3 regions of the Paenibacillus sp. FSL R5-0887 genome follow, and region 2 is predicted to be linked to each of the others. Evidence: a T-box and tRNA genes for the amino acid it is inferred to sense, from the RefSeq annotation. Region 2 holds a T-box; the other regions hold tRNA genes.
The links. A T-box is a leader RNA that pairs with one kind of tRNA and senses whether it is charged. The one in region 2 lies ahead of metG (methionine--tRNA ligase), so its partner is inferred to be a tRNA-Met.
Positions count from the first base shown of each region.

Region 1: it encodes a tRNA-Met, which carries the amino acid that the T-box ahead of metG (methionine--tRNA ligase) is inferred to sense. The anticodon was not compared.
Region 3: it encodes a tRNA-Met, which carries the amino acid that the T-box ahead of metG (methionine--tRNA ligase) is inferred to sense. The anticodon was not compared.

Region 1 covers NZ_JBBOCE010000001.1:3,963,295-3,969,379, forward strand. Annotated here, with positions in the region: gene MKY14_RS17600 (AraC family transcriptional regulator) at 1-645, shown strand, start outside; tRNA gene MKY14_RS17605 (tRNA-Leu) at 781-859, opposite strand; tRNA gene MKY14_RS17610 (tRNA-Cys) at 874-947, opposite strand; tRNA gene MKY14_RS17615 (tRNA-Gly) at 957-1,031, opposite strand; tRNA gene MKY14_RS17620 (tRNA-Gln) at 1,038-1,112, opposite strand; tRNA gene MKY14_RS17625 (tRNA-His) at 1,132-1,207, opposite strand; tRNA gene MKY14_RS17630 (tRNA-His) at 1,251-1,326, opposite strand; tRNA gene MKY14_RS17635 (tRNA-Trp) at 1,350-1,423, opposite strand; tRNA gene MKY14_RS17640 (tRNA-Tyr) at 1,430-1,515, opposite strand; tRNA gene MKY14_RS17645 (tRNA-Thr) at 1,521-1,596, opposite strand; tRNA gene MKY14_RS17650 (tRNA-Phe) at 1,625-1,700, opposite strand; tRNA gene MKY14_RS17655 (tRNA-Asp) at 1,711-1,788, opposite strand; tRNA gene MKY14_RS17660 (tRNA-Met) at 1,814-1,890, opposite strand; tRNA gene MKY14_RS17665 (tRNA-Val) at 1,908-1,983, opposite strand; tRNA gene MKY14_RS17670 (tRNA-Glu) at 2,039-2,113, opposite strand; tRNA gene MKY14_RS17675 (tRNA-Ser) at 2,132-2,224, opposite strand; tRNA gene MKY14_RS17680 (tRNA-Asn) at 2,228-2,303, opposite strand; rRNA gene MKY14_RS17685 (23S ribosomal RNA) at 2,364-5,290, opposite strand; rRNA gene MKY14_RS17690 (16S ribosomal RNA) at 5,523-6,085, opposite strand, start outside.
Region 2 covers NZ_JBBOCE010000001.1:2,066,509-2,072,593, reverse strand. Annotated here, with positions in the region: gene dapA (4-hydroxy-tetrahydrodipicolinate synthase) at 1-253, opposite strand, end outside; gene MKY14_RS09250 (LysR family transcriptional regulator) at 375-1,250, shown strand; gene MKY14_RS09245 (VOC family protein) at 1,221-1,643, opposite strand; gene htpG (molecular chaperone HtpG) at 1,924-3,804, shown strand; gene MKY14_RS09235 (DUF4362 domain-containing protein) at 3,866-4,330, opposite strand; T-box leader at 4,456-4,717, shown strand; partial or broken gene metG (methionine--tRNA ligase) at 4,761-6,085, shown strand, end outside.
Region 3 covers NZ_JBBOCE010000002.1:1,181,312-1,187,396, reverse strand. Annotated here, with positions in the region: rRNA gene MKY14_RS23295 (16S ribosomal RNA) at 1-369, shown strand, start outside; rRNA gene MKY14_RS23290 (23S ribosomal RNA) at 602-3,528, shown strand; rRNA gene rrf (5S ribosomal RNA) at 3,674-3,790, shown strand; tRNA gene MKY14_RS23280 (tRNA-Ile) at 3,848-3,924, shown strand; tRNA gene MKY14_RS23275 (tRNA-Asn) at 3,928-4,003, shown strand; tRNA gene MKY14_RS23270 (tRNA-Ser) at 4,009-4,101, shown strand; tRNA gene MKY14_RS23265 (tRNA-Glu) at 4,118-4,189, shown strand; tRNA gene MKY14_RS23260 (tRNA-Val) at 4,196-4,271, shown strand; tRNA gene MKY14_RS23255 (tRNA-Met) at 4,287-4,363, shown strand; tRNA gene MKY14_RS23250 (tRNA-Met) at 4,435-4,511, shown strand; tRNA gene MKY14_RS23245 (tRNA-Asp) at 4,537-4,614, shown strand; tRNA gene MKY14_RS23240 (tRNA-Gln) at 4,631-4,705, shown strand; tRNA gene MKY14_RS23235 (tRNA-Lys) at 4,713-4,788, shown strand; tRNA gene MKY14_RS23230 (tRNA-Leu) at 4,804-4,888, shown strand; tRNA gene MKY14_RS23225 (tRNA-Gly) at 4,896-4,970, shown strand; tRNA gene MKY14_RS23220 (tRNA-Arg) at 4,981-5,057, shown strand; tRNA gene MKY14_RS23215 (tRNA-Pro) at 5,090-5,163, shown strand; tRNA gene MKY14_RS23210 (tRNA-Gly) at 5,176-5,246, shown strand; gene MKY14_RS23205 (YdeI/OmpD-associated family protein) at 5,348-5,812, shown strand; gene MKY14_RS23200 (GreA/GreB family elongation factor) at 5,882-6,085, opposite strand, start outside.

The DNA.
Region 1 (6,085 bases), 1.9 Mb from region 2:
ACCAATGTTGGCCCACGAAGTTACCATTTTCGCTCCTCTTCTTTCGCGCTTGTGCCACCCAATCATAAACATGACGAGCACCACCGTGAGGATGCAAATGTATTATTTGTAGGCTTCCACTCAGAACACCCTAATATGAGTAATCTGCTCGGCGTATATGAAGATGATAAAGATCAGACCGTTCTTCAAATCCTGCTGCGAATGAAAGCAGAGTTTACACGCAAGCAAGACGGATTCTCTGAGCTTCTAAACCTACAAATGAGCGAGATTACCGTCCATCTTATGAGGCTTCTTAGTGCCTCTGGATATCAATCCCCAACAGAAGATCGAGTACAATATGTCCTTAATTATATGAATGAGCATTATCGCCATAAATTGTCCGTCGAAACACTATCAGAAATGTCCGGATATAGTTACGATCGTTTTCGCCATCTATTTAAAGAACGTTTCGGGTCTTCACCCCTGCGGTATTTGCTGTTAAAACGCCTGGATTATGCAAAATCTCTATTACGTCATACTCAGATGCAAATCTCTGAAGTATCTGCTGCTGCAGGTTTTGTGAACGATGCCCAATTCTGCAATATGTTCAAACGAGAAATAGGTCTTACCCCGCGAGCATTCCGCATTAATAATCAATCAGGTTAATCACTAATCAGATTAAAAAAAGCCGTTGAAATAGAGAAACTCTCTATTCAACGGCTTACTGCTGTAAACCCAAGGACATAAAGAAAAAGGTTTGTAAGATTGCTTATAAAAGCATTCTTACAAACCTTTTTAAGATACCGGCGAGAGGACTCGAACCTCCACGGTTTCCCACTCGATTTTGAGTCGAGCGCGTCTGCCATTCCGCCACGCCGGCACATATGAACTAAATGGAGGCGCCACCCAGATTTGAACTGGGGATAAAGCTTTTGCAGAGCTTTGCCTTACCACTTGGCTATGGCGCCATGAAAACTTGGAGCGGACGACGGGAATCGAACCCGCGACCCTCGCCTTGGCAAGGCGATGCTCTACCGCTGAGCCACGTCCGCATAAAATGGCTGGGGATATAGGATTCGAACCTATGAGTGACGGAGTCAAAGTCCGTTGCCTTACCGCTTGGCTAATCCCCAATAACATTTTAAAGTAAAATGGGGCGACTGATGGGTCTCGAACCCACGAATGCCGGAACCACAATCCGGTGCGTTAACCCCTTCGCCACAGTCGCCATATTAAGTTGATATTGTTGCCATTATTCATTTTAAAGTAAATGGGGCGGCCGATGGGTCTCGAACCCACGAATGCCGGAACCACAATCCGGTGCGTTAACCCCTTCGCCACGGCCGCCATATTAAACTTTAGAAAGAACTTGGCAGGGGCAGCAGGAATTGAACCCACACCAACGGTTTTGGAGACCGTTGTTCTACCTTTAAACTATGCCCCTAAAAACTGGTGGAGGATGATGGATTCGAACCACCGAACACTCACGTGAGCAGATTTACAGTCTGATGCGTTTGGCCACTTCGCTAATCCTCCAAGGATGGTGCCGGCGAGAGGACTTGAACCCCCAACCTACTGATTACAAGTCAGTTGCTCTACCAATTGAGCTACACCGGCATGGCACTCATTCTTTTGTGATGATAAATGGTGGCTCGGGACGGAATCGAACCGCCGACACGAGGATTTTCAGTCCTCTGCTCTACCGACTGAGCTACCGAGCCATGATGAAAATGGCGGAACCGACGGGATTCGAACCCGCGATCTCCTGCGTGACAGGCAGGCATGTTAGGCCAACTACACCACGGTTCCAAAAGATATAATTGCTTAAGTTAATTGGTTGCGGGGGCAGGATTTGAACCTGCGGCCTTCGGGTTATGAGCCCGACGAGCTACCGGGCTGCTCCACCCCGCGTCAGTAAGAAAGTGTTATGGTGGAGGCTGAGGGGATCGAACCCCCGACCCTCTGCTTGTAAGGCAGATGCTCTCCCAGCTGAGCTAAGCCTCCATAAACAACAATTGTTATTGTACCAAAGTCCACTAGGATAAATCAAGTGAAAATTTGGTGACCCGTATGGGATTCGAACCCATGTTACCTCCGTGAAAGGGAGGTGTCTTAACCCCTTGACCAACGGGCCATACTAATTAAAAATTTGTGGCGGAGAGAGAGGGATTCGAACCCTCGAGACGCTTGTGGCGCCTACACGATTTCCAATCGTGCTCCTTCGGCCAAACTCGGACACCTCTCCATATGGCTCCCCGAACAGGACTCGAACCTGTGACAACTCGATTAACAGTCGAGTGCTCTACCAACTGAGCTATCAGGGAATATTCATACCAGGCTTGATGCCTGAAAACTGAATCCGAAACGAATCTGCATTCTACGTATAGGATAAGCCCTCGACCGATTAGTATTGGTCAGCTCCATGCATTACTGCACTTCCACCTCCAACCTATCTACCTCGTCGTCTTCAAGGGGTCTTACTAATTGGGAAATCTCATCTTGAGGGGGGCTTCACGCTTAGATGCTTTCAGCGCTTATCCCGTCCGTACGTAGCTACCCAGCCATGCTCCTGGCGGAACAACTGGTGCACCAGCGGTACGTCCATCCCGGTCCTCTCGTACTAAGGACAGCTCCTCTCAAATTTCCTGCGCCCACGACAGATAGGGACCGAACTGTCTCACGACGTTCTGAACCCAGCTCGCGTACCGCTTTAATGGGCGAACAGCCCAACCCTTGGGACCTACTTCAGCCCCAGGATGCGATGAGCCGACATCGAGGTGCCAAACCTCCCCGTCGATGTGGACTCTTGGGGGAGATAAGCCTGTTATCCCCAGGGTAGCTTTTATCCGTTGAGCGATGGCCCTTCCATGCGGTACCACCGGATCACTAAGTCCGACTTTCGTCCCTGCTCGACTTGTAGGTCTCGCAGTCAAGCTCCCTTATGCCTTTGCACTCTGCGAATGATTTCCAACCATTCTGAGGGAACCTTGGAACGCCTCCGTTACTCTTTAGGAGGCGACCGCCCCAGTCAAACTGCCCGCCTGACACGGTCCCCGTACCCGGTAAGGGTACTAGGTTAGAACCTAGATACGATCAGGGTGGTATCCCAACGGCGCCTCCACCGAAGCTTGCGCTCCGATTTCTACGGCTCCCACCTATCCTGTACAGATCGTACCCAAATTCAATATCAAGCTGCAGTAAAGCTCCATGGGGTCTTTCCGTCTTGTCGCGGGTAACCTGCATCTTCACAGGTATTAAAATTTCACCGGATCTCTCGTTGAGACAGCGCCCAAGTCGTTACGCCATTCGTGCGGGTCAGAATTTACCTGACAAGGAATTTCGCTACCTTAGGACCGTTATAGTTACGGCCGCCGTTTACTGGGGCTTCGGTTCATAGCTTCGGGTTACCCCTAACCACTCCCCTTAACCTTCCAGCACCGGGCAGGCGTCAGCCCGTATACTTCGCCTTGCGGCTTCGCACAGACCTGTGTTTTTGCTAAACAGTCGCTTGGGCCTTTTCACTGCGGCCCCCTCGTGCTATTCACACTACCGGGGCACCCCTTCTCCCGAAGTTACGGGGTCATTTTGCCGAGTTCCTTAACGAGAGTTCTTCCGCGCGCCTTAGAATTCTCTTCTCGCCTACCTGTGTCGGTTTGCGGTACGGGCACCTTCTCCTGGCTAGAGGCTTTTCTTGGCAGTGTGAGATCATGACCTTCGCTACTATAATTTTCGCTCCCCATCACAGCCCAGCCTTAATGATGTGCGGATTTGCCTACACATCAGCCTCACTGCTTAGACGGACATCCATCAGTCCGCGTCACTACCCTCCTGCGTCACCCCATCGCTCATAGCGGATTACGGTGGTACAGTAATTTCAAACTGTTGTCCTTCGACTACGCCTTTCGGCCTCGCCTTAGGTCCCGACTTACCCTGAGCGGACGAGCCTTCCTCAGGAAACCTTGGGCTTTCGGCGGATCAGATTCTCACTGATCTTTTCGTTACTCATACCGGCATTCTCACTTGTGTAGTGTCCAGCGCTCTTTTCAGTACACCTTCAACCCCTACACAACGCTCCCCTACCCCAGATACATACGTATCTAGCCATAGCTTCGGTGGTGTGTTTAGCCCCGTTACATTTTCGGCGCAGAGTCACTCGACCAGTGAGCTATTACGCACTCTTTCAATGGTGGCTGCTTCTAAGCCAACATCCTGGTTGTCTGTGCAACTCCACATCCTTTCCCACTTAACACACACTTGGGGACCTTAGCTGATGGTCTGGGCTGTTTCCCTTTTGACAATGGATCTTAGCACTCACTGTCTGACTCCCGGCAATAAGTATATGGCATTCGGAGTTTGACTGAGCTTGGTAATCCTTGCGGACCCCGCACCCAATCAGTGCTCTACCTCCACTACTCTTATACCGAGGCTAGCCCTAAAGCTATTTCGGGGAGAACCAGCTATCTCCGAGTTCGATTGGAATTTCTCCGCTACCCCCACCTCATCCCCGCACTTTTCAACGTACGTGGGTTCGGGCCTCCAGTGCGTGTTACCGCACCTTCACCCTGGACAGGGGTAGATCACACGGTTTCGGGTCTACGTCCACATACTAATTCGCCCTATTCAGACTCGCTTTCGCTGCGGCTCCACCTTCTCGGCTTAACCTTGCATGTTAAACGTAACTCGCCGGTTCATTCTACAAAAGGCACGCCATCACCCATTAATAGGGCTCTGACTTTTTGTAAGCACACGGTTTCAGGTTCTATTTCACTCCCCTTCCGGGGTGCTTTTCACCTTTCCCTCACGGTACTGTTTCACTATCGGTCGCCAGGTAGTATTTAGCCTTAGCAGATGGTCCTGCTGGATTCATACGGGGTTTCACGTGCCCCGCACTACTCGGGATCCGTCTCGGAGAGAATACAGTTTAGGTTACAGGGCTTTTACCTCTATCGCGGGCCTTTCCAGACCTCTTCACCTACCATATTCCTTTGTAACTCCATGTGAGACGTCCCACAACCCCTAAGAGCAAGCTCTTAGGTTTAGGCTGTTCCGCGTTCGCTCGCCGCTACTGACGGAATCACTATTGTTTTCTCTTCCTCAGGGTACTTAGATGTTTCAGTTCCCCTGGTCTGCCTCTACATTTCCTATGTATTCAGAAATGAGTAACTGCGAATTACCACAGCTGGGTTTCCCCATTCGGACACCCCCGGATCAAAGCTTGCTTACAGCTCCCCGAGGCAGTTTCGTTGTTCGCCACGTCCTTCGTCGGCTCCTGGCGCCTAGGCATCCTCCGTGTGCTCTTATTAGCTTAACCTTGATTCTTCCGAAGAAAAATCTCACTAATAACATTTACTTGTTTACACAAGTTGCTAAAAGATGTTCTAAAACGCAAATTCGTTTCGGTATCCAGTTTTCAAGGATCAAGTCTTACTTGAGAGCTTAAACTCTCAAAACTGAGCAACGAGTGAGTAACAGGCCTAAACCTGAGTTTTGGAAGCTGAGCTTCCGATTTGAATGTTCTCATTGCAGAGAACGATTCTCCATAGAAAGGAGGTGATCCAGCCGCACCTTCCGATACGGCTACCTTGTTACGACTTCACCCCAATCATCTACCCCACCTTCGGCGGCTGGCTCCCTTGCGGGTTACCCCACCGACTTCGGGTGTTGTAAACTCTCGTGGTGTGACGGGCGGTGTGTACAAGACCCGGGAACGTATTCACCGCGGCATGCTGATCCGCGATTACTAGCAATTCCGACTTCATGCAGGCGAGTTGCAGCCTGCAATCCGAACTGAGACCGGCTTTGATGGGATTGGCTCCACCTCGCGGCTTCGCTTCCCGTTGTACCGGCCATTGTAGTACGTGTGTAGCCCAGGTCATAAGGGGCATGATGATTTGACGTCATCCCCACCTTCCTCCGGTTTGTCACCGGCAGTCACTCTAGAGTGCCCAGCATTACCTGCTGGCAACTAAAGTTAAGGGTTGCGCTCGTTGCGGGACTTAACCCAACATCTCACGACACGAGCTGACGACAACCATGCACCACCTGTCTCCTCTGTCCCGAAGGCCGCTGCTATCTCTAGCAGATTCAGAGGGATGTCAAGACCTGG
Region 2 (6,085 bases):
TACCTGTACCAACTACTAAGGGGATTGATGTGGATTGTAGAAGCTCACGGGAAGTGTTTACTAGAAGCTGCATTTCATTTACGGTTACAGTGGGCGATTCTCCGGTGGTTCCATTAACGACCAGACCTTGTATGCTGTTGTTAATAATGTTCTTTACATAACGCTGATACGAATCCAAATCAACTTCACCAGCAGCATTGAACGGGGTGACCACGGGGACATAAACTCCATAAATCTGTTGTTCTGTAAGCATAAATTATCGGCCTCCAAAATATTTTAATTCCTCTACATACACTTTACCATGGAAAGTAGCATCGTCGTTAGCTATAATAAATGATATGGATCATCAAAAATATTGATGTTAGGGTGAGGTAATGGATTTAACCTATTTACGAACCTTCCGCGAGGTGGCTAAACGTCAGAGCTTTACGCGAGCTGCTGAAGAATTGGGATATGCACAATCAAGTGTGACGATGCAGATACAGAAGATAGAGAAGGAATATGGAGTACCTTTAATAGAGAGGCATGGCCGTCAGCTGCGGCTTACCCCGCCAGGAGAAGAGTTATTGAAGCTGTTCGTGGAGATTTTGGATTTATATGATCGTTCAAAAGAAACCATCGCCCAGCAAATCGGAGGTACGTTAACTATTGGGACAATAGATTCTTTAGCGGCCTTTTATTTACCTCCTTACCTGCAGCAGCTAAGGACTAAATTTCCGAAGCTGGATATTCATCTGCAAACGATGCAGGAAGCTAATCTTCTTGCCAAAATAAAAGATGGCGAAGTAGATCTAGGCTTAATGTTGGATCGCACCACTGCGGATTCCATCCTTGAGCGTACGATCGTCAGAGATGAGCCACTTGTTTTGATAGCTCCCATTCATCATCCGCTTGCCCAGATGGATACGGTAACCCTACAGGATCTGAATAACTGTGAGCTAATAGTCTCGGAGGAAAGCTGTATTTACCGGAGTTTGTTCGAGAATTTGTTAAAAGAGCACGGGATCATATTCCGCATAGGTTTTGAGCTTTCGAATCTGGAGGCCATTAAACGTTGTGTAATGAATGGTCTTGGAATTGCTTTGTTACCAAAAATCGTGGCAGAGGAAGAAATTGAACGGGGAAGCTTGGCTGAGCTGTCCTTTGTTCATCCCGAAATTCACTTTGATCTGCAGCTTCTGATGCACCCTAAGAAGTGGAAATCACAACCACTGCAATTTTTAATCCAAATGCTGTTTGCAAATCATTAGTTTATTCCCATCAGGGTCTTTTACTACAAACCATTTTTGATCTTGAATTTCGGTTACTATATCTACACCGAGCTCCTTTATATAGTTGAAAGAGGTTTGCAGATCATCGGTTATAAGCATAAGAGCAGGTGTTGTAATTGGAGGAGCCCCTTCAGGCTCTAAACCTCCCCACATGGGCATGGTGTCCAGAATGATCCCAGTGCTTCCTTGCATAGTTAACGGACATAAATGACCGTTTATAATCGAATGATCTGCTTCTTGGAGTCCTAGGACTTGGCAATACCAGTTACGGGCTTTTTCAATATCGTGTACGGGGATAAATACACTGCCAATCAAATTCTTAATGGGACTTGTTGCTGAAGAATTTACAATGGACTGTGCTTGTTCATGCATTTGAATCCCTCCAGAGAAGATGCTAGACCTTTATTTGTAATTTATGTATCTAATCTATTTAAAACATAGAATCATCCTATGTGCAAGTTGATTGTTATTTATCGATCAAATCCTAAATTTGTATGCAAAATACAGCTTTATTTAATGAAAGTCGCTGTAAATATTGACATTGAAAATGAGTTTATGTTATATAAAAAGAAGAATTAGCACTCATCTAAGAAGAGTGCTAATCACGATGTGCTGGATAAGAAGGTTATTTTGAAAGGAGATTTATTTATTCATGGCCAAAAAAGAGTTTAAAGCCGAATCGAAAAGATTGCTGGAAATGATGATTAACTCCATTTATACACAACGGGAAATATTCCTGCGTGAGCTGATTTCCAATGCAAGTGATGCGATTGATAAGATCTATTACAAAGCATTAGCTGATGAAGGCCTGGTCTTCAATAAAGAGGATTATTATATTAAAGTGACCGCCGATAAGGCGAACAGAACCTTGACGATTTCCGATACAGGTATCGGGATGACACAAGAGGAGCTGGAGAATAACTTAGGTACAATCGCGAAGAGTGGATCTCTTGCTTTTAAGAAAGAGAACGAAGCTAAAGATGGCCACAACATCATCGGGCAGTTCGGGGTGGGCTTCTACGCTGCGTTTATGGTGGCTGATGACGTTATAGTGATCAGTAAGGCATTAGGCAGTGACGAGGCCTTTAAATGGGAGTCTAAGGGCGCTGAGGGCTATACCATCGAGACTGTCGAGAAGGATTCTGTCGGCACTGATGTGATTTTGAAGATTAAAGAGAATACGGAAGAAGATCAATATGATGAATATTTGGAAGAATACCGCCTGAAATCCATCATTAAAAAATACTCCGACTTCATTCGTTTCCCAATTAAAATGGACGTGAAGGAGCAAAAGCCAAAAGAAGGCACGGAGAACGAGTTCGAAGAAGTTATTCAAGAACAAACCGTAAACAGCATGGTGCCTATCTGGCGCAAGAACAAAAGCGAGCTGACTACAGAAGACTATGATAACTTCTATGCAGAGAAACGTTACGGCTTCGATAAGCCGCTTAAACATATTCATATCAGTGCTGATGGTGCTGTAGTGTACAATGCAATCCTGTTCATTCCAGAAAATACGCCGTTTGACTATTACACAAAGGAATATGAAAAAGGTCTTGAGCTCTATTCCAATGGTGTGCTGATTATGAACAAATGTGCGGATCTGCTGCCTGATTACTTCAGCTTTGTAAAAGGTATGGTGGACTCAGAGGATCTTTCCTTGAACATTTCCAGAGAGATGCTCCAGCATGACCGTCAGCTGACTCTGATCGCTAAGAACATTAAGAATAAAGTGAAAAGCCAACTGCAAAGCCTGCTGAAGGATGAAAGAGAGAAATATGAGCAGTTCTATAATGCTTTTGGCAGACAGCTTAAGTTTGGTGTCTATAACGATTATGGGATGCACAAAGACACCCTTCAAGATTTGTTGATGTTCTACTCCTCTAAGGAGAAGAAGCTGGTTACGCTGGACGAATACGTCTCAAGAATGCCAGAAGATCAGAAATATATCTACTATGCTTCCGGAGAGTCGATCGACAGAATCGAGAAGCTCCCGCAAACCGAGCTTGTATCGGATAAAGGGTATGAAATTCTCTACTTCACTGATGATATTGATGAATTTGCGATCAAGATGATTCAGTCTTATAAGGAAAAAGAATTTAAATCCGTATCCAGCGGAGATCTGGGGATCGAAGCCGACGAAGCGGACAAGCCAACGGAAGCGGAAGAGAACGAAAACAAGGAGCTTTTTGAAGCGATGAAGGACATCCTGTCCGGCAAAGTGAAAAATGTCAAAGCTTCCAAACGTTTAAAGACTCATCCGGTATGTCTCTCTGCTGAAGGTGAACTGACAATCGAGATGGAAAAAATCCTGAAATCGATGCCGAATGGCCAAGAGGTGCAAGCGGATAAGGTACTCGAAATCAACATCCATCACGAAGTGTTCCAGTCCTTGAAGGCGGCAGCAGAGAACGACAAAGAAAAGCTCGGTTTATACACGAACCTGCTGTACAACCAAGCCCTGTTGATCGAAGGTCTACAGGTTAGTGATCCTGTTCAGTTCACCAATGATATTTGCAAAATCATGAAATAATATGAAGTACAGAGACCATCCAATTGTATTATGATTGGGTGGTCTTTTTTATTTCAGTATTTCATTTTGTTGTGCGAAAAAGGTAGTAATCAATTTCAGAGTCATTATTTGTGCAACCGCTGATCGAATAGATAATTTCACCTTGTGTGCTTTTTTTACTCGTCACTTCGGAGCAGGTATCGGTTCTGACTCCTGTGTTGCTTCCACCAAATGCATCATTAGAAGTATCATAGCTGTAATTAATCACGTTACCGTCAAATTTTAAATCCTTAAATATGGGATCGCCTTCATCTGTGTAACTTGTAACGCGTATATTGTCTGCTTTTTTGCTGGAGAGATTAGTTATAAATTTCTCGAATTTATCGAGGTTGTACACTTTTTCAAAAGAAACAATATCCCCTCTACTGATGGCTTCTTTGGAAGTATAGGGTTCACTTTTGGGAACAGAATTAACTTTATTATCGGAACAACCCCATACTCCTGCTAGTAAAAGAACAGAGAGTGTAAGCAAATTTACTTTTTTCACTGAGGGACCTCCTTGTAACGTATTTATATAAAAGACGGAGATTAACTGGAAAAGTTACAGAGAGCTTGATGTTTCACATTGACAATAAACAACAAATTGAGTATTATTTTCTCTAACTTGAATATGTAAAAGCAAAGAAGAGAAAGAGTACCACGGCAATTCTTTCAACAGAGAGCTCCGGTCGCTGAAAAGGAGTAAAGAAAACCCTTGGGAATATGGTCTCAGAGCTGCGCATCGAAACCTTATGGGTTGTAGGCTGCGCCGGAACCTGCATCCGTTACAGTGCTAGGGTATAAACGTTAATTAACGTCGTACCTGAAGAGGTAAATGTCATGAGGCATTTATAAAATTAGGTGGTAACACGTGAGTAGAACTCTCGTCCTTTGTGGATGGGAGTTTTTTGTTGTCTAAAAAAAGGAGGAGAAGGTTAATGAGTAATGTGTTTATAGGTGGCGCTTGGCCGTATGCGAATGGATCTTTACATCTGGGGAGATTATCAAGTGTGTTGCCTGGGGATGTGCTGGCACGATATTTTCGCTCCAAAGGGGATAACGTATTATATGTATCAGGCAGTGATTGCCATGGCACACCCGTAGCAGTTCAGGCTGCGAATGAAGGGATTACGCCGGGAGCTTTTGCAAGCAGATATCATGAAGAGTTTCTGAAGTGTTTTGAACAGCTGGGATTTAGTTATGATCTATATACTCGAACGGATCAACAGCAGCATCATAAGGTTGTGCAAGCGTTGTTTACAAAGCTGCTAGAGAATGGTCATTTATAAAAAAAAACCATTGCTCAATGTTACTGCGAGGTGGATCAGCGCTTTTTGCCAGACAGATATGTGGAAGGGACTTGTCCGGTATGTGGTGAGCGGGCGCGAGGGGATCAATGTGATTATTGTTCTACGATTCTAGATCCTGCCGATTTGTTAGACAGAGTCTGCAAATTATGTGGGAATACACCAACAGAAAGGCCGACAGAACATTATTATCTTAGCTTATCTAATTTTCAGTCTGAATTAACGGAATATGTAGAGGAAGCACAATTTTGGAGAGAAAACGCTATAAAACTGACCAAACGTTATTTACAAGAAGAGCTGCAGGACCGCGCGGTAACAAGAGACTTGTCTTGGGGTGTAGATGTTCCTGTGGCTGGATTTGAAGATAAAAAAATTTATGTTTGGATTGAGGCGGTAAGTGGTTATTTATCAGCCAGTAAGCAGTGGGCTGCACAGTCCGGAGGAAACTGGGAGGATTTTTGGTTAGAGGAAAAAGGGGCGATTACCGCTTATTATGTGCATGGTAAAGACAATATTCCTTTTCACACTTTAATATGGCCGGCTGTGTTATTAGGAGCAGGAGGTCTGCATTTACCGGACAGGATTATATCTAGCGAATATTTAACCCTTGAAGGGCAGAAATTCTCCACTAGCCGAAATTGGGCGGTCTGGGTACCTGATATTTTAGAGCGGTATCAGCCAGATTCTATTCGTTATTTCTTAATTGCCAATGGACCTGAGAAGCGGGACACGGATTTTTCCTGGAGAGAGTTTATTTATAGCCATAATGGAGAGCTGCTTGGAGCATTTGGTAACTTTGTGAACCGTTCATTGGCTTTTATAGATAAGTTTTATGAAGGGAAAGTGCCAAATGGGCAATTAGATAAGGGGTGGAAGGACAATATTGACCTCTTGTATCTGGAATCAGGACGGCTTATTGAGGCTGGGAATCTAAAAGATGCGCTGGAGTTTATTTT
Region 3 (6,085 bases), on a different contig from region 2:
GGAAGGTGGGGATGACGTCAAATCATCATGCCCCTTATGACCTGGGCTACACACGTACTACAATGGCCGGTACAACGGGAAGCGAAGCCGCGAGGTGGAGCCAATCCCATCAAAGCCGGTCTCAGTTCGGATTGCAGGCTGCAACTCGCCTGCATGAAGTCGGAATTGCTAGTAATCGCGGATCAGCATGCCGCGGTGAATACGTTCCCGGGTCTTGTACACACCGCCCGTCACACCACGAGAGTTTACAACACCCGAAGTCGGTGGGGTAACCCGCAAGGGAGCCAGCCGCCGAAGGTGGGGTAGATGATTGGGGTGAAGTCGTAACAAGGTAGCCGTATCGGAAGGTGCGGCTGGATCACCTCCTTTCTATGGAGAATCGTTCTCTGCAATGAGAACATTCAAATCGGAAGCTCAGCTTCCAAAACTCAGGTTTAGGCCTGTTACTCACTCGTTGCTCAGTTTTGAGAGTTTAAGCTCTCAAGTAAGACTTGATCCTTGAAAACTGGATACCGAAACGAATTTGCGTTTTAGAACATCTTTTAGCAACTTGTGTAAACAAGTAAATGTTATTAGTGAGATTTTTCTTCGGAAGAATCAAGGTTAAGCTAATAAGAGCACACGGAGGATGCCTAGGCGCCAGGAGCCGACGAAGGACGTGGCGAACAACGAAACTGCCTCGGGGAGCTGTAAGCAAGCTTTGATCCGGGGGTGTCCGAATGGGGAAACCCAGCTGTGGTAATTCGCAGTTACTCATTTCTGAATACATAGGAAATGTAGAGGCAGACCAGGGGAACTGAAACATCTAAGTACCCTGAGGAAGAGAAAACAATAGTGATTCCGTCAGTAGCGGCGAGCGAACGCGGAACAGCCTAAACCTAAGAGCTTGCTCTTAGGGGTTGTGGGACGTCTCACATGGAGTTACAAAGGAATATGGTAGGTGAAGAGGTCTGGAAAGGCCCGCGATAGAGGTAAAAGCCCTGTAACCTAAACTGTGTTCTCTCCGAGACGGATCCCGAGTAGTGCGGGGCACGTGAAACCCCGTATGAATCCAGCAGGACCATCTGCTAAGGCTAAATACTACCTGGCGACCGATAGTGAAACAGTACCGTGAGGGAAAGGTGAAAAGCACCCCGGAAGGGGAGTGAAATAGAACCTGAAACCGTGTGCTTACAAAAAGTCAGAGCCCTATTAATGGGTGATGGCGTGCCTTTTGTAGAATGAACCGGCGAGTTACGTTTAACATGCAAGGTTAAGCCGAGAAGGTGGAGCCGCAGCGAAAGCGAGTCTGAATAGGGCGAATTAGTATGTGGACGTAGACCCGAAACCGTGTGATCTACCCCTGTCCAGGGTGAAGGTGCGGTAACACGCACTGGAGGCCCGAACCCACGTACGTTGAAAAGTGCGGGGATGAGGTGGGGGTAGCGGAGAAATTCCAATCGAACTCGGAGATAGCTGGTTCTCCCCGAAATAGCTTTAGGGCTAGCCTCGGTATAAGAGTAGTGGAGGTAGAGCACTGATTGGGTGCGGGGTCCGCAAGGATTACCAAGCTCAGTCAAACTCCGAATGCCATATACTTATTGCCGGGAGTCAGACAGTGAGTGCTAAGATCCATTGTCAAAAGGGAAACAGCCCAGACCATCAGCTAAGGTCCCCAAGTGTGTGTTAAGTGGGAAAGGATGTGGAGTTGCACAGACAACCAGGATGTTGGCTTAGAAGCAGCCACCATTGAAAGAGTGCGTAATAGCTCACTGGTCGAGTGACTCTGCGCCGAAAATGTAACGGGGCTAAACACACCACCGAAGCTATGGCTAGATACGTATGTATCTGGGGTAGGGGAGCGTTGTGTAGGGGTTGAAGGTGTACTGAAAAGAGCGCTGGACACTACACAAGTGAGAATGCCGGTATGAGTAACGAAAAGATCAGTGAGAATCTGATCCGCCGAAAGCCCAAGGTTTCCTGAGGAAGGCTCGTCCGCTCAGGGTAAGTCGGGACCTAAGGCGAGGCCGAAAGGCGTAGTCGAAGGACAACAGTTTGAAATTACTGTACCACCGTAATCCGCTATGAGCGATGGGGTGACGCAGGAGGGTAGTGACGCGGACTGATGGATGTCCGTCTAAGCAGTGAGGCTGATGTGTAGGCAAATCCGCACATCATTAAGGCTGGGCTGTGATGGGGAGCGAAAATTATAGTAGCGAAGGTCATGATCTCACACTGCCAAGAAAAGCCTCTAGCCAGGAGAAGGTGCCCGTACCGCAAACCGACACAGGTAGGCGAGAAGAGAATTCTAAGGCGCGCGGAAGAACTCTCGTTAAGGAACTCGGCAAAATGACCCCGTAACTTCGGGAGAAGGGGTGCCCCGGTAGTGTGAATAGCACGAGGGGGCCGCAGTGAAAAGGCCCAAGCGACTGTTTAGCAAAAACACAGGTCTGTGCGAAGCCGCAAGGCGAAGTATACGGGCTGACGCCTGCCCGGTGCTGGAAGGTTAAGGGGAGTGGTTAGGGGTAACCCGAAGCTATGAACCGAAGCCCCAGTAAACGGCGGCCGTAACTATAACGGTCCTAAGGTAGCGAAATTCCTTGTCAGGTAAATTCTGACCCGCACGAATGGCGTAACGACTTGGGCGCTGTCTCAACGAGAGATCCGGTGAAATTTTAATACCTGTGAAGATGCAGGTTACCCGCGACAAGACGGAAAGACCCCATGGAGCTTTACTGCAGCTTGATATTGAATTTGGGTACGATCTGTACAGGATAGGTGGGAGCCGTAGAAATCGGAGCGCAAGCTTCGGTGGAGGCGCCGTTGGGATACCACCCTGATCGTATCTAGGTTCTAACCTAGTACCCTTACCGGGTACGGGGACCGTGTCAGGCGGGCAGTTTGACTGGGGCGGTCGCCTCCTAAAGAGTAACGGAGGCGTTCCAAGGTTCCCTCAGAATGGTTGGAAATCATTCGCAGAGTGCAAAGGCATAAGGGAGCTTGACTGCGAGACCTACAAGTCGAGCAGGGACGAAAGTCGGACTTAGTGATCCGGTGGTACCGCATGGAAGGGCCATCGCTCAACGGATAAAAGCTACCCTGGGGATAACAGGCTTATCTCCCCCAAGAGTCCACATCGACGGGGAGGTTTGGCACCTCGATGTCGGCTCATCGCATCCTGGGGCTGAAGTAGGTCCCAAGGGTTGGGCTGTTCGCCCATTAAAGCGGTACGCGAGCTGGGTTCAGAACGTCGTGAGACAGTTCGGTCCCTATCTGTCGTGGGCGCAGGAAATTTGAGAGGAGCTGTCCTTAGTACGAGAGGACCGGGATGGACGTACCGCTGGTGCACCAGTTGTTCCGCCAGGAGCATGGCTGGGTAGCTACGTACGGACGGGATAAGCGCTGAAAGCATCTAAGCGTGAAGCCCCCCTCAAGATGAGATTTCCCAATTAGTAAGACCCCTTGAAGACGACGAGGTAGATAGGTTGGAGGTGGAAGTGCAGCAATGCATGGAGCTGACCAATACTAATCGGTCGAGGGCTTATCCTAAAAATACCCCAAAAAGTGAAGAAGAAGCTGCGAAGCTAATTCCGAATACTTTCCGGGGGCCCCGAAGAGATGACGGGCGACGCAAATTCAATTCGGATTCAGTTTTCAGGCGATTAAGCCTGAGCATTTACGCTGTAAATGCCCGTTTGGTGGCGATAGCGGAGGGGTTCCACACGTACCCATCCCGAACACGACCGTTAAGCCCTCCAGCGCCGATGGTACTTGGACCGAAGGGTCCTGGGAGAGTAGGACGCCGCCAAGCGGACAACCACATTACCCGTGGTATTTTTTTTGCCCTTAATATTAATATGTCTTAGAAGGGCCTTTAGCTCAGCTGGTTAGAGCGCACCCCTGATAAGGGTGAGGTCGGTGGTTCGAGTCCACTAAGGCCCACCATATTCCCTGATAGCTCAGTTGGTAGAGCACTCGACTGTTAATCGAGTTGTCACAGGTTCGAGTCCTGTTCGGGGAGCCATTTATGGAGAGGTGTCCGAGTTTGGCCGAAGGAGCACGATTGGAAATCGTGTAGGCGCCACAAGCGTCTCGAGGGTTCGAATCCCTCTCTCTCCGCCATAAAAATTATTAGCATGGCCCGTTGGTCAAGGGGTTAAGACACCTCCCTTTCACGGAGGTAACATGGGTTCGAATCCCATACGGGTCATATCATGGAGGCTTAGCTCAGCTGGGAGAGCATCTGCCTTACAAGCAGAGGGTCGGGGGTTCGATCCCCTCAGCCTCCACCATATTATTTTCACTGACGCGGGGTGGAGCAGCCCGGTAGCTCGTCGGGCTCATAACCCGAAGGTCGCAGGTTCAAGTCCTGCCCCCGCAACCAATTTACTCTTATACATTATGTTTAGGGATAAGCTGGTATGGTGAAAATGAATAGTATATACTTATTAATGACGCGGGGTGGAGCAGCCCGGTAGCTCGTCGGGCTCATAACCCGAAGGCCGCAGGTTCAAATCCTGCCCCCGCAACCAATTTACACTTATGCATTATGTCTATGGAACCGTGGTGTAGTTGGCCTAACATGCCTGCCTGTCACGCAGGAGATCGCGGGTTCGAATCCCGTCGGTTCCGCCATTTAGTTAATTATTATTGGGGATTAGCCAAGCGGTAAGGCAACGGACTTTGACTCCGTCATGCATAGGTTCAAATCCTATATCCCCAGCCATTTATGAGAGCCATTAGCTCAGTTGGTAGAGCACCTGACTTTTAATCAGGGTGTCGAAGGTTCGAGTCCTTCATGGCTCACCATTTTTTTTTAAGTGTGCGCGTGTGGCGGAATTGGCAGACGCACCAGACTTAGGATCTGGCGTTTCACGACGTGGGGGTTCGAGTCCCTTCACGCGCACCATGTTTTTGCGGACGTGGCTCAGCGGTAGAGCATCGCCTTGCCAAGGCGAGGGTCGCGGGTTCGATTCCCGTCGTCCGCTCCATATAGATTTTGCGCCCTTAGCTCAGCTGGATAGAGCGTTTGACTACGAATCAAAAGGCCGGGAGTTCGAATCTCTCAGGGCGCGCCATTTTTATTACTAAGCAGTTATAGTATTGTTAACGGGATGTAGCTCAGCTTGGTAGAGCACCTGGTTTGGGACCAGGGGGTCGCATGTTCAAATCGTGTCATCCCGATTTTATACCTTTGCGGGTGTAGTTCAATGGTAGAACTTCAGCCTTCCAAGCTGATAGCGTGGGTTCGATTCCCATCACCCGCTTATAAAGAGAAACACCTGCCGGTATTAGGCGGGTGTTTTTTTGTATAGTTAAGCACGTATGGATACAATAGGAACTAGAGATTTTATTTGAGGAGGGGCCAATGTTTGAATTTGAAGCAAGGTTAGTCAGACCAGATACGAATGGGAGTTGGACATATCTTACGGTTCCTTTTGACGCTGAACAAATATATGAAACTAAATCAAGGATACAAGTTAAAGGAAGCCTGAATGACATTCCCTATAGAGGAACACTCATGCCGCATGGTAATGGGAAACATTTTATGGTCGTGAAAAAAGAACTGCGAGACTTAGCCCATGCTCAACCTGGAGATATAGTTCGGGTGACAATGGAACAAGATCATCAATTGCGAGAGATAGAAGCTCCAGAAGATTTTCTGGACGCACTAAGCAGCAATGAGCAGGCAGAGGTATATTATAACAGCTTGGCTTATTCCTATCGGAAGGAATATGTGAGCTGGATCGAAGGGGCGAAAAGACCGGAAACCAGAGCAGCAAGGATCCAGAAGTCAGTTAATAAGCTGGAAGAAGGTTTGAGGCTTAAATAATAGAACAGCGTCCTCCTCCTTAATATCTGGAAAGGGACGCTGCTGTAGTGGCTATATAAGGGATCGTCCTTATATAAGAACGCCTACTTCACCATTATTCACGAACTTAATGCTTTCGATCTTCACCTCTAGTTGACCTGAAGGAATCGCTAGCTGACAAGTACTGCCGAGCTCAGCCAGCAGCAGCTGCATGCCTATAGGTGACAACATAGAAATCTTGTTATCGTTAGGTTCTGCTTGGTTAGGAAATACGATGGTATAGATATCTGTAGT